4 regions of the Paenibacillus dendritiformis genome follow, and region 1 is predicted to be linked to each of the others. Evidence: predicted binding sites of a transcription regulator. Region 1 holds the regulator's gene; each other region holds the start of a gene.
What was found. The regulator Rex, encoded in region 1, represses fermentation and respiration genes when NADH is low (regulators of the CRP and FNR family bind a similar motif). The targets are predictions, from matches to a motif close to TTGTGAAATATTTCACAA.
Positions count from the first base shown of each region.

Region 2: a site for Rex is predicted at 1,760-1,777, ahead of adhE (bifunctional acetaldehyde-CoA/alcohol dehydrogenase). Genes of this name have one in related genera too.
Region 3: a site for Rex is predicted at 1,913-1,930, ahead of L6439_RS27110 (cytochrome ubiquinol oxidase subunit I). Genes of this name have one in related genera too.
Region 4: a site for Rex is predicted at 1,831-1,848, ahead of nirB (nitrite reductase large subunit NirB). Genes of this name have one in related genera too.

Region 1 is NZ_AP025344.1:3,632,191-3,635,339, reverse strand. It holds gene dinG (ATP-dependent DNA helicase DinG) at 1-822, shown strand, start outside; gene L6439_RS16000 (redox-sensing transcriptional repressor Rex) at 858-1,505, shown strand; gene L6439_RS15995 (amidohydrolase) at 1,502-2,809, shown strand; gene L6439_RS15990 (cell wall elongation regulator TseB-like domain-containing protein) at 2,822-3,149, shown strand, end outside.
Region 2 is NZ_AP025344.1:3,883,856-3,887,004, forward strand. It holds gene adhE (bifunctional acetaldehyde-CoA/alcohol dehydrogenase) at 1-1,621, opposite strand, end outside; gene L6439_RS17240 (Crp/Fnr family transcriptional regulator) at 2,056-2,766, shown strand.
Region 3 is NZ_AP025344.1:6,109,179-6,112,327, forward strand. It holds gene cydB (cytochrome d ubiquinol oxidase subunit II) at 1-285, opposite strand, end outside; gene L6439_RS27110 (cytochrome ubiquinol oxidase subunit I) at 269-1,672, opposite strand; gene L6439_RS27115 (N-acyl-D-glucosamine 2-epimerase) at 2,494-3,149, opposite strand, start outside.
Region 4 is NZ_AP025344.1:3,889,072-3,892,220, forward strand. It holds gene nirB (nitrite reductase large subunit NirB) at 1-1,788, opposite strand, end outside; gene L6439_RS17260 (alpha-amylase family protein) at 2,156-3,149, shown strand, end outside.

The DNA.
Region 1 (3,149 bases):
AACCGGTATTTCTTCGAACCGAAAAAGAGCGTCATCCTCACTTCGGCGACGCTGTCCGTCGACAAGTCCTTTCAGTTCGTGCAGGAACAGATCGGCCTTGCGGAAGCCGCCAATGACGGCAGGCTGCATACGGTGATTCTGCCTTCCCCGTTCAATTACCGGGAGCAGGCGCTGGTCGTAATCCCGCGGGATTTCCCCAGCGTCAAAGGCTCGTCCGACGCAGTCTTCAATCAGACGCTCGCGAAATCGATCGGGGATGTGGCGCTCGTCACGCGCGGCAGGATGCTCGTCCTGTTCACTTCGTACCGCATGCTCCGGGATGTGTACGACCCGCTGAAGGAAGCGTTGAGCGCAAGCGGCATCCAGGTGCTGGGCCAAGGCATCGACAGCGGGAACCGCAGCAAGCTGACTCGCCGCTTCCGGGAGCAGCCGGCCTCCGTGCTGCTCGGTACGAGCAGCTTCTGGGAAGGCGTCGACATTCCCGGCGACGCGCTTACCTGTCTCGCCATTGTCCGGCTGCCCTTCCAGCCGCCGAACCATCCGCTCGTCGAAGCCAAATGCGATCGGCTGAAGCGCCAGAAGCAGAACCCGTTCCGGAAATATTCGGTTCCGCAGGCGGTCATCCGCTTCAAGCAGGGCTTCGGACGCCTTGTGCGGACCGCTCAGGACAAAGGCATCGTCATCGTGTACGATACGCGGGTAATCGAGACGAGCTACGGCAAACATTTCTTATATTCGCTTCCTGGGCCGAAGATGGAGCACATGGCCAATGTGCAGCTGGTGCCCAGAATCGAAGCGTGGTTAAGCGAGCACGAAAAATAGGCGTGTAAGAGCGATGAGGGGGCAACGAAATAGATATGAAAACGTTGAAAATATCAGAAGCTGTCGTTCGCAGACTGCCGGTTTATTTACGTCATCTGATGGAACTGAAGCAGCGAGAGGTTCTGACGGTTTCTTCACAGGATTTGGGGCAGAAGCTGGACCTCAATCCCGCCCAGATTCGCAAAGACTTGGCATATTTCGGCGATTTTGGACGCAAAGGAATCGGGTATGACGTCTCTTACCTGATTCAACAAATCCGTCATATACTGAAGCTGGATCAGATTATTCATGTCGGTCTCGTCGGCGCGGGGAAGCTGGGCCATGCATTGTGCAACTATACGGCTTATATGAAGGATAATATGCGGATTGTGGCCGTATTCGACGCGCTGGAGTCGAAGGTAGGCACCGAGATCAATAATCTGCGGGTGCAGCCGATGAGCGAGTTGGCGGACACCGTGCGCGAGCAGAAAATCCGCATCGGCATCATTACCGTGCCCGCCTCGGAGGCGCAGCATGTCGCGGAACAGTTCGTCGAGGCGGGCGTCGAGGCGATCTTGAACTTCGCGCCGGTCATCCTTCGCGTCCCGGCTCATGTCCGGGTGCATACGGCCGATTTTACGACGGACATGTTCAGTCTGGCCTATTATTTATCCGATGATAGAAAGGAAGCTCCGGTAGAATGACGAAAATGATTATTGAGAACGGGACCTTTGCTTCGCTCCGCCCAGGCGCGGAGCGCACGGCCGTTACAGGCGCGATGGTCATTGAAGATGACATGATTGTATATGTGGGAGAACAGCTGCCGCAGGAGCATGACACTTCCGAAGCGGCGCGGATCGACGGCAAAGGGCTGTTCTTCATGCCAGGGCTCATCAACACGCACGGCCATGCGGCGATGTCGCTGCTGCGCGGATATGGAGACGACATGGTGCTCCAGACGTGGCTGCAGGAGAAGATGTGGCCGATGGAAGCGAAATTCACCGCGGAGGATGTCCGCTGGGGAACGGCGCTCTCGGTCCTGGAAATGCTGAAAGGCGGGACGACGACATTCGTGGATATGTACGACCATATGGATGAGGTGGCCAAGGTCGTCGAGGAGTCCGGCATGCGCGCCTGCCTGATGCGCGGCGCCATCGGCTTATGCCCGGAAGACGTGCAGGAAGCGAAGCTCCGGGAAGCCGTTCAATTCGCCCAGGATTGGCACGGGAAGGCGGACGGGCGCATCACGGCGATGCTGGCTCCGCACGCTCCGTATACATGTCCTCCGGGCTTCATCGAGAAGTTCGTGCAGGCGGCGCATGATCTCGATCTTCCGCTGCATACGCACATGTCGGAGACCGCGGCGGAAGTCGCCCAGAATGTCGCGGACTACGGGCTTCGTCCCGTCGCTCATCTGGAGAAGCTCGGCTTCTTCTCCCGGCCTTCCTTCGTGGCGCACGGCGTGCATCTGACCGATGAGGAGATCGAAGTACTGGCTCGTCACGATGTAGCGGTCTCTCATAATCCCGGCAGCAATCTGAAGCTGGCTTCCGGCGTCGCCCGGGTGCCCGAGCTGCTTCGCGCGGGCGTAACCGTATCGCTCGGAACGGACGGGCCGGCAAGCAACAACAATCTGGATATGTTCGAAGAGATGCGCCTGGCGGCCCTGATTCATAAGGGCGTATCCGGCGATCCGACGGCCGTTCCGGCAGCTGAAGCGATGCGCATGGGCACGCTGTACGGAGCCCGGACGATCCGGGCGGAGAAGCTGGGGCTGCTGGAAGCCGGCATGAAGGCGGATATCGTAGCGGTGAATGTGAACCAGCCGCATTTCGTGCCGCATACCGACTTCGTCTCGCATATGATCTATTCCGCTTCCGCTAAAGATGTCGCCCATGTATGGGTCGACGGGCGCCAAGTGATCAAGGACGGCCAATGCCTCACCTTGGACGAAGAGCGCATTCTCTATGAAGCCGGGCGGTGCTTCGAGCGCCTGCTTGAGCGCTGACGGGAGGAACGCATGGCCAGAAGCCGCAGTCGCCGCCGCCGCAACCGGTGGTTCATCGCCGCGCTGGCGTTCGTCGTGCTTATCCTGCTCATTGTCGCCTTGGTGATGTATGTCAACTACATTTATTCCGACGAGCGCATGAAGGAAGCAGACATCTTGCAGCGCGCCCAGCAAGAGGCGCCGTTGACCGAAGTGAACGGCATCGAGAAGAGCATATGGGATGAAGTCGTCTATGTCATAAATGGGGTTAATCAGGAAGGGAAGGCCGTCTGGGTATGGGTATTCCCCGATCGGGTCGCCTCGATCCCGGCAGCCGACAGCGCGGATAAGGCTTCGGTGA
Region 2 (3,149 bases), 250 kb from region 1:
TGCAGTCGGGCTCGAAGCTCCGCATCATTTCCGCCCCGCGCTCTACCGTCTTCGTGGACGGATCCGGCTCGACATCGGAGAAGACTTCGATCGCGACCGGCGTCCGGCGCTGGCGCAGATAGTATTCCAGCTTCTCGACGTAGCCTAGCTTCACCATCATGGCGTCGGTAACGATCATCACCCGGTGGATGTCCGGCATTTTGGCCAAATATTGCGTTGCGCCCTTTTCAAAATAAATCTTGTTCGGCACTTTAAACCATTGCATATTCACAGTTCGCTTCGCCACCCGTTTAATATTGAGCAGATTGACGGCCGTTACGTTCGAAGATGTCGAGTTGCGTCCGTACGAGCCGCAGCCCAAGGTCAACGAAGGGAGATTGGTGTTGTATATATCCCCGATTGCGCCGTGCGTCGACGGCGAGTTGACGAGAATCCGTCCGGTCTGCAGGCGGTCCGCGAAGCGGCGAATCACGTCGTCGTCATGGGAATGAATGACAGAGGAGTGACCCATGCCGCCGAAGGCGACGACCTCGGCCGCCCGATCGATGCCTTCCTGCGCACTCTTCACCTTGTAGCAGGCGAGCACCGGACTCAGCTTCTCGGCGGACAGCGGGTATTTCGGTCCGACGCCGTCCAGCTCGGCCACCAGAATCTTGGTATCGTCCGGCACCGAGATGCCGGCCATTTCCGCAATCTGCTTCGCCGATTGACCGACGATGGCCGGATTGACGGCGCAGGATTCGGCCTTCATCGCCATGCCCTGCAGCTTGCCGGTCTCTTCCTTCGTCAGGAAGCGGCAGCCTTTGGCCTGCATCAGCTTTTTCACTTCGGCGAAGACCGGTTCTTCGATAATGACCGCCTGCTCGGAAGCGCAGATCATGCCGTTGTCGAACGTTTTGGACAGAATCAGGTCAGTGACCGCCTGCTCCAGATCCGCCGTCTTGTCAATGAAGCACGGCACGTTGCCCGGGCCTACGCCGAGCGCCGGCTTGCCGCAGCTGTACGCCGCCCGGACCATGCCCGCCCCGCCTGTCGCGAGGATGAGCGCCACGTCTGGATGATTCATCAACGCATTGGTCGCGTCCATGGACGGATATTCAATCCATTGGATGCAGTGCTCGGGAGCGCCGTATTTGACCGCTGCGTCGTGCAAAATGCGAGCTGCTTCCGCGCTGCATTTCTGGGCCGACGGATGGAACCCGAAAATAATAGGGTTGCGCGTCTTAATGGAAATAAGCGCCTTGAACATCGTCGTGGATGTCGGGTTCGTCACCGGGGTAATCCCCATCACGATGCCGACCGGCTCCGCAATTTTCATATACGCGCCATTCGGATTGTCCTCGATGACGCCGACGGTCTTCTCGTATTTAATCGAGTTGAAGATGTATTCCGTGGCAAAAATATTTTTCGTGATCTTGTCTTCATACACGCCGCGGCCCGTTTCTTCCACTGCCATTTTCGCCAAATGCATATGCTTGTCGAGACCGGCCAACGCCATTTGTTGCACAATCGTGTCAATCTGTTCCTGCGTCATGTCCATAAAAGCCGCTTGAGCCTTCTTGGCGCGCGCCACCAATTGATCAATATGCTCTGCTGCATTCGGGACATTTTTCTTTTCCATTGCCGTTGCTTTCGGTTGTGCTGCCATCTTCTCCGCCTCCGCTCCGTAGACCAAGTCAACCCGGGGTTCCGCTTCTCTGTCGGTTTGCTTTCTATTTATCATGCTGCGGACTTCATCCGATGTTCCTCGGTTTTTTATTTGTGAATCTTTTCACAATCCTAGTGTAGCTTATTGCGGCTAAGCTGTATGTGATTTATGTCACGCGATGATTCTTTTTTTCGTCTATCTTTTACAGCCCGTCCAGACTTTGTGACACTCGTCACAATCTGTCGCTAATTTGTAAAAAATTTAAACATTTCTAAATTGACAAGACTCGCTGGAACGTCCATGATAGTAGTATCGAAGGATTTAGTGAAACATGTCACATGATATATCATAAAACCCAATAAATAACATTTGGAAATAGACAATTGGAGGCGAATGGAGTGGCCAACATGATGGAACAACTCGGCGAACACTGCAACTTATCGTGTTTTTCGGAGCAGAACCGACAGCGGCTGTTGGAGATTGCGAAGGATCGGACCTACCCCGAGAACTCGCATCTATTCTGGGAAGGCGACGTGTCCGACAAGCTCTTCATTCTGAAGAGCGGCCGCGTCAAAATCACGAAATCGACGGATGAAGGCAAGGAATTGATTCTCTATATGTATCAAGCCGGAGACATGATCGGGCAGGTCGACCCGTTCAACAGCACGAAGCACAGCTTCACGGCGGAAGTGATCGAGGAAGCCGAGCTCGGCCTGATCGATCAGAAAGATATTGAGATTTTAATCTGTCAATACTGCGATTTTTCAATCGATTTCATGAAATGGATGGGAATCCACCATCGTCTGACGCAGACGAAATTCCGCGATCTGATGATGTACGGCAAGCCGGGCGCGCTGTGCTCGACGTTGATCCGCCTGTCCAACACGTATGGAGAGGAACTGGATGACGGCGGCGTGCTCATCAACAAAAAGATTACGCACACCGATCTGTCCAACATGATTGGCGCTACCCGCGAGAGCGTGAACCGGATGCTGAGCGATCTCCGCAAGAAGGGCGTGCTCGAATACGAGAGCGGCATGATTGTCATCCGCGAGTTGGATCATCTGCGGGACGTCTGCCGGTGCGAGATGTGTCCGAAGGAGATCTGCCGGATCTAAATATCCGACTATGATGGCCCCTTCGTTCCCCATCCAATCGCATAGCGAAGCCAGCCGCTTGATGCCGCTGGCTTTTTTTGCATGCTCTGGCATGCGCAGTCGCAATCCTCCGCCTCTGCCCGGTTGCCTTCACAGGTGCTCTGTTCCATCCGCAGGTGCTCTGTTCCATCTACAGGTGCTCGGTTTCCATCCGCAGGTGCTCTGTCTCACCACAATACTGCAATAATACATTATTTTTCGCCACTTCAGCTTAACTTTGTAAAAATTCCTGCGCTAGAGCATTATTTTGGCTGATTTTACCTCATATTTCTCGCGATCTCATTAAATTGATGTAATTCTGCAGGAATTCCAATTCGGGTAAGAAGCAGCTCTCCGAACGCTGC
Region 3 (3,149 bases), 2.5 Mb from region 1:
GATAAGCGCAAGCAGCACCGCGACGAGCGGCACATAATAGCCGCTGAACAAAGTCGCGTACCAGTTCGGGAAGGCGGCGAACATCGCCCCGCCGGCGGTCAGAAGCCAGACTTCATTGGCATCCCAGAACGGGCCAATGGAGTTGATTAGCACCCGGCGCTCTCCATCAGTGCGAGCCAGGAATTGAGTCGACATGCCAACCCCGAAGTCGAAGCCCTCGAGGAAAAAGAAGCCGACGAACAACACAGCGACAAGAACGAACCATAATTCATTGAGTGAGAGCATGACGTTCCTCCTTATCGAATGGATCGTGAGACACGCGGACAGTAACATCCTCGTTCGGTCCTTTTTTGATTACGCGTACGAACAGGTAGACCATCACGATAGCTAACACCGTGTAAATGGCAGAGAAGGCAATCAGGGAGAACAGCACCGAGCCTCCCGATACGCTAGGCGAGATACTGTCTTCCGTCGTCATCAGCCCGAATACAGTCCACGGCTGGCGCCCGATCTCGGTCATAATCCAGCCCGCCGTATTGGCAATGAACGGCAGCGAGATGGCATACAGCATGAAGCGCATGAACCATGTGTTCTTCCGATCCAGCTTCTTGCGCGCCATCAAGTAGACACCGTACAAGCCAAGCACAATCATCAGCGAGCCGGCAGCGACCATGATGCGGAAGCTCCAGAAGGTCGTGCGCACCGGCGGAATATAATCGCCAGGTCCGTATGTTTGTTCGTATTCTGCCTGCAGCTCCTTCATCCCCTTGACGTCTCCGGAGAATTTGCTGTAGGACAGGAAGCTAAGCAAGTATGGAATCTTCACTTCCATCTTGTTCTCTTGCTTGTCCGGATCAATCGACGCGATAACCGTCCATGGCGCCGGGTCCTCACTGCGTTCCCACAGGCTCTCGGCCGCAGCCATCTTCATCGGCTGTGTATGCACCAAGTACTGCGCTTGCTGGTGGCCGAAGATCGCGACCAGGAACGACGAGATCAAGGCGACCACGATACCCAGCTTGAAGGATTTTTTGAAAAACTCAAAGTCTTGGCGACGCAGCATCTTATACGCACTGACACCCGTAATGAGGAAGGCGCCTGTCGCAAATGCGCCCAGCACCGTATGCGGGAATTCCACCAGCAACTGGCCGTTCGTAATCAGCGCGAAGAAATCATTCATCTCGGCCCGGCCATTGTTGATAGCGAAGCCGACCGGACGCTGCATGAACGAGTTGGCCGCGAGAATCCAGAAAGCGGACATCGTCGTTCCGATTGCCACAAGCCAGATGCACAGCAAATGCACCTTCTTGCTCAGCCGCTCCCAACCGAAGATCCAGAGCCCGATGAACGTAGACTCCATGAAAAAGGCAAGCAGCGCCTCGATGGCAAGCGGGGCGCCAAACACGTCTCCGACGAAGCGGGAGTAGTTGGACCAGTTCATGCCGAACTGGAATTCCTGAATGATACCGGTCACGACGCCGACGGCGAAGTTGATAAGGAACAATTTACCCCAGAACTTGGCCATTTTCTTATACTCTTCATTGCCCTTGGCGACGTACATTGTCTCCATAATGGCAATCAGCAGCGCCAGCCCGATGGATACCGGGACGAAGAAGAAGTGAAAAATCGTCGTCGACGCAAACTGGATGCGTGATAAGATTAGCGTATCCATTTTTTCGTTCCACCTTTCTTTATTATGGGGAGTTCAAAAAAGGGTGCCTCTTGGAACACTATGTAACTCAGAAGCTAACTTTTTGAACATCCTCTTTCGAGGCCCTGCCAGCACGGTTCGGGCAGCCGTCTTCGCCCTATGCGCCTGGCATAAGCCGTTGACTGCGTTACGAGGAACAGCCTGATCAATGACAAACGTTACAGGACTCAGTGTTATTTTGTCAGATGACAGGCAGGGCTAATGTGACTTTAATCACATCTTATCAGAATAGAGTGAGCAAATTGCGAACTTTGTGCCATTGTTCACAAAAGCTTAAAAATTAAACTTGAGCTGGAAGAGAAAAGGCATAGCATTACCGCAAAAGGAAGCGGTTGAGATCTACTTTTTCTTTATGTTTTTCCATAAAATACTATCAAGAATTGTGCAAAAAGAGGCCTTGAGAGCCAAAGCTACATCAAGGAATCAAGTTGATCAGTAATAAGAACACAAAATAGCCGTGAGGGATCACGGCCAAGTCACGTCAAAAATATAAAATTTTTATTCCAACGACCTAACTTACTTTAGAAAGTTCCACGGTCAAAATAAACATGAACGCAAAAAGGATCAACATCCAAATCGCGACATTCAAATTTTTTCTAATCTCGAACATACCAATAATCCAAAGCATGGCGGTGATCGAAACCATAGCCCGGAAATGCGAACTAGGCGTATTTGTGATAATCCCTTCTATGGCAGGCAAAAGAACGATTGTGTGTAAAAAAACCGACCACCCCCGAAAACGATCCTGCATCCCGGGAGTGGACGGTTATCATCCGATTCAGTTAATGATTCTTCTTCCCTACCGTCACAATGGTATCCGCCTTAATTGCATTCGCCCGCTGATCCTTGTTGTACAGCCAGTAGGAGGGCGTGTCCGTCGCGTGTTGAATCCGCAGGCGGAATTCCTTCTTCGGCAGCCGATCCCATTCGATAATGAGCCTATTGCCGTCGACGGTGACATGCTCCGGAGAGACGGGCGTCTCCCCCTCTTCGGTTATGATATGGAGGCTGCCGGGAAGCTTGGCGGAGGACTCGTCGATTCGCTTCTGGAACGAGATGACTGCCTTGTCATGCCGCGGGCGGGCCACGGTGACCGGAACGGGCGCTTCCTCGTACATATATTTGCCGAGATGATATTCATAGGCCGTCCAAGTACGGAACCCCATCTGCGCCGCCTCGCGGCCGAACGAGTCGTACCAAGCGCGGTCCTTCACCATGGCCAGCGACGACCCGATGTCGGCCTGGACGCCAAGCGGAATCGTCGGATGAACGGAGCGAATCTGATCGACGAAGCTCTGATAGCTGCGGATATACTGCGGCGGAAGCGCGTCCTGGGGCTTAATCCAGTCGGGCCAGTGCGTCTGCAGGATATGCAGATCCGGCCGGACCGCCGCTATCATCTCTGCGGCATCGAGGCCCTGCATCTCGCGCAGCGCCT
Region 4 (3,149 bases), 260 kb from region 1:
TGTCATTTTGACGAGCTGGACGTTATATTGGAGCGAGACGTCCGCGATCTTTTTCAGTTCCTCCGGCGATGTCATGCCCCCGTACATGCGCGGCACGACCGTGTAGGTGCCGTCCTTTTGAATGTTGGCGTTCATCCGCTCGTTCACGAAGCGCGACGCTTTGTCGTCCCGGTAGCTCTCCGGCCAGATCATGCCGAGATAGTAGTTCAGCGCGGGACGGCATTTCGAGCAGCCCTCCGGCTGCTTCCATTCCAGCGCAGCCATCACTTCGAGAACCGTGTGAAGCCCCTGCTCCCGAATCGCGGCGACAATCTCCTCGCGCGGGTGCTCGGTGCAGCCGCAGATGCCTTGCTTGCCGGAGCCCGCCTCGAAGCCGTCGCCGAGAGCATGCTGGAGCAGTTGCTCCACCAGCGGCTTGCAGCCGCCGCAGGAGCGCGAAGCGCCGGTGCAAGCTTTGACCTCGTCCAGCGTCGTCAGGCCGTTATCCGCGATGGCGTCCAAAATCATCTTTTTGGTTACGCCATTGCAGCCGCAGACGATATCGTCATCCGCCAGATCGGCAGCCGCATTCGTCTTCGAGCCGCAGCAGCCTCCCGTACCCGTCAACTCCTGGTACAGCTCGTCGGTCATGGCCGCCCCCTGCTTCACGAGGCGTTCCAGCTTGGCGGCATCATCCGTGTCGCCGAACAGCACGGCGCCGACGATGATATTGTCCCGGAGCACGATTTTCCGGTACGTGCGCTTCCACCCGTCATGGAAGGTCAGGGTGGTGCATTCCGGCGTCTCCAGGAAGATCCCTGTCGAGAAGACGTCGACGCCGGACACTTTGAGCTTGGTCGAGCAGACTGAGCCTTCATACGGCTTCGTCTCCACGCCGGCGAGCGCCTTGGCAAGCACCGCGCCCTGCTCGAACAGCGGAGCGACGAGCCCGTAGCAGACGCCGCGATGCTCCGTGCACTCCCCGACGGCATAGACGTCTTCGGCGGAGGTCCGCATCCAGTCGTCCACCACGATGCCCCGGTTCACGCTGAGGCCGCTCGCCTGGCCGATGCCGACATTCGGACGAATGCCGACCGCCATGACGACGAACTCCGCCTTCAATCCCGTCCCGTCGCTGAAGCGAAGGCCTTCCACGCATTCGCCGCCCGTAATCTCCACCGTCTGCTTGCCGAGCGCGAACCGGATGCCTTGCCGCTCCAGTTCCTGTTCTAGCAGGCGCGCCGCGGTCATATCGAGCTGGCGCTCCATCACATAGTCGGGCAGATGGACCACTGTCACGTCCATGCCCAGCTGAACCAGCCCCTTGGCCGCCTCGAGCCCGAGCAGACCTCCGCCGATGACGGCTGCCGTCTTATGCGTTCCCGCTGCGGCAATCATGCGATCGCAATCCTCGATGCTGCGGAAGCCGATGACGCCTTCCTTGTCCGCGCCGGGCACAGGCAGCCGGAATGGCGTCGAGCCGGTCGCGATGATGACCCGATCATACGGCACCTCGCGGCCCTTATCGGTCAGGACGACGCGGCGTTCGGTGTCGATCCGCTCTCCCTTTTCGCCCGCCAGCAGCGTAATGCCGGCCGCTTCGTACCACGAATACGGGTTCAAGACGATATCATCCAGCCTCTTGCTGCCCTCCAGCACGTAAGACAGCAGAATCCGGTTATAGTTCGGATGCGGTTCCTCCCCAATCACCGTAATGTCGTAACGGTCGGTCAGCTTCAACAGCTGCTCCACCGTATTGATGCCTGCCATGCCGTTGCCGACGACGACCAGCCGCCATTTTCGTTCCATGGTGGTCCCTCCTTCTCACAATCCAAAATCCTCATTCATGTATTGTTACTTTTTTCACATACATTTATATTTGTATTTTACCTCTAACTGGAAGCAAGACGAGTGATTCTACGCACATCAAATGTGTCAATTTTCTCTCGGATTTGTTCACATTTGGCTCAAACCGCTCCGTTCGCGCTCCGGGGTTTTTGCCGCTGCACTGGCCATCGAACCTCAGCCTCAACCGCGAGACGGGAATTTCTTATAAAGACAGTCCTTTCGACTTCCCCTATAATGAGAACAGCGTCAACTCAATAATTTCAAATGAACAGTTGCTTCGAAAAGCCTGTTGCGGCCTTTTGAACACGCACTTAAAGGAGCTGCTTCAATGACTACTTCTTATGTATGCTTATATGATCCAACCTTCCCCTCCGCCGGCGGCGCACTCTCTTCCGGCATGAGAGAACGCCTCGCCGCCGAATGGAATATCGTGCAAGCGGATCAGCTTGCCGAGGCGCTTGACGCCCAGCAAGGCGGCGTATTTATCAACCTGCACGCCCCGTACTTCCCGAAGAGCGCGTGGACGTCCATCGCCGCGTTCCTCGAACGGGGCGGACATCTGCTCAGCGCCGGCGGCTCCCCCTTCCGCATTCCCGTCTACCGCGACGGCAGCGGCTGGACACCGGAGCCGGAGCAGACGGCCTATCACCAGCGCCTTCGCATCCACGAGTGCATGCCGGTGCAGGCGGGCCGGTTCGAGCGCTTCGCCGCCAACGCGGAGCGCCCACTGTTCGAGCAGGCGGCGCCGCTGTGGCCGGCCTCGCCGACCTGCAGCTTCGTGCTCTGGGTGACCCGGCACGACGACTGTCCCGGGGAGCATGGTTCCGCCGGCCCGATGGATGCGCATATCATTCCGCTCGTGATCGCGCTGGATCGCGATGGCCGGGAAGTCGGGGCGCCCGTCGTGCTCCTCGAGAACACGAAGGGCGAGTTCGCCGGCACCCGCTGGCTGTTCGTGAACCAGCCGCTGACGGCGGAGTTCCTCGAGCAGGCGGGAGCGGAGGCGCTCCTGTCCTGGGCCCGCTATTGCTCGTACGGCGTCAGCGATTGGTGGCTGAAGCCGGGTCTGGCCTGCTATGAGCCGGGCGATCGTCCGAAGCTGACCCTGCAGACGCAGCTCCTGCCCGCGGCCCGGGCCAGCTACGGCGCCGGCGGACCGCTGGCCGCTTCGCGGCGCAGCGCGGCCGACGCCGCGGAAGTCGTCTGGCAGGCAAGCGTCGAGCTGACAGCGGACGACGGCGAGGTGCTGTGGCGCAGCGAACTCGCCGTGCGCTGCGGGCGGGAGCTGGAGCGGCTGACCTTGAAGCCGGACACCGTGCTCG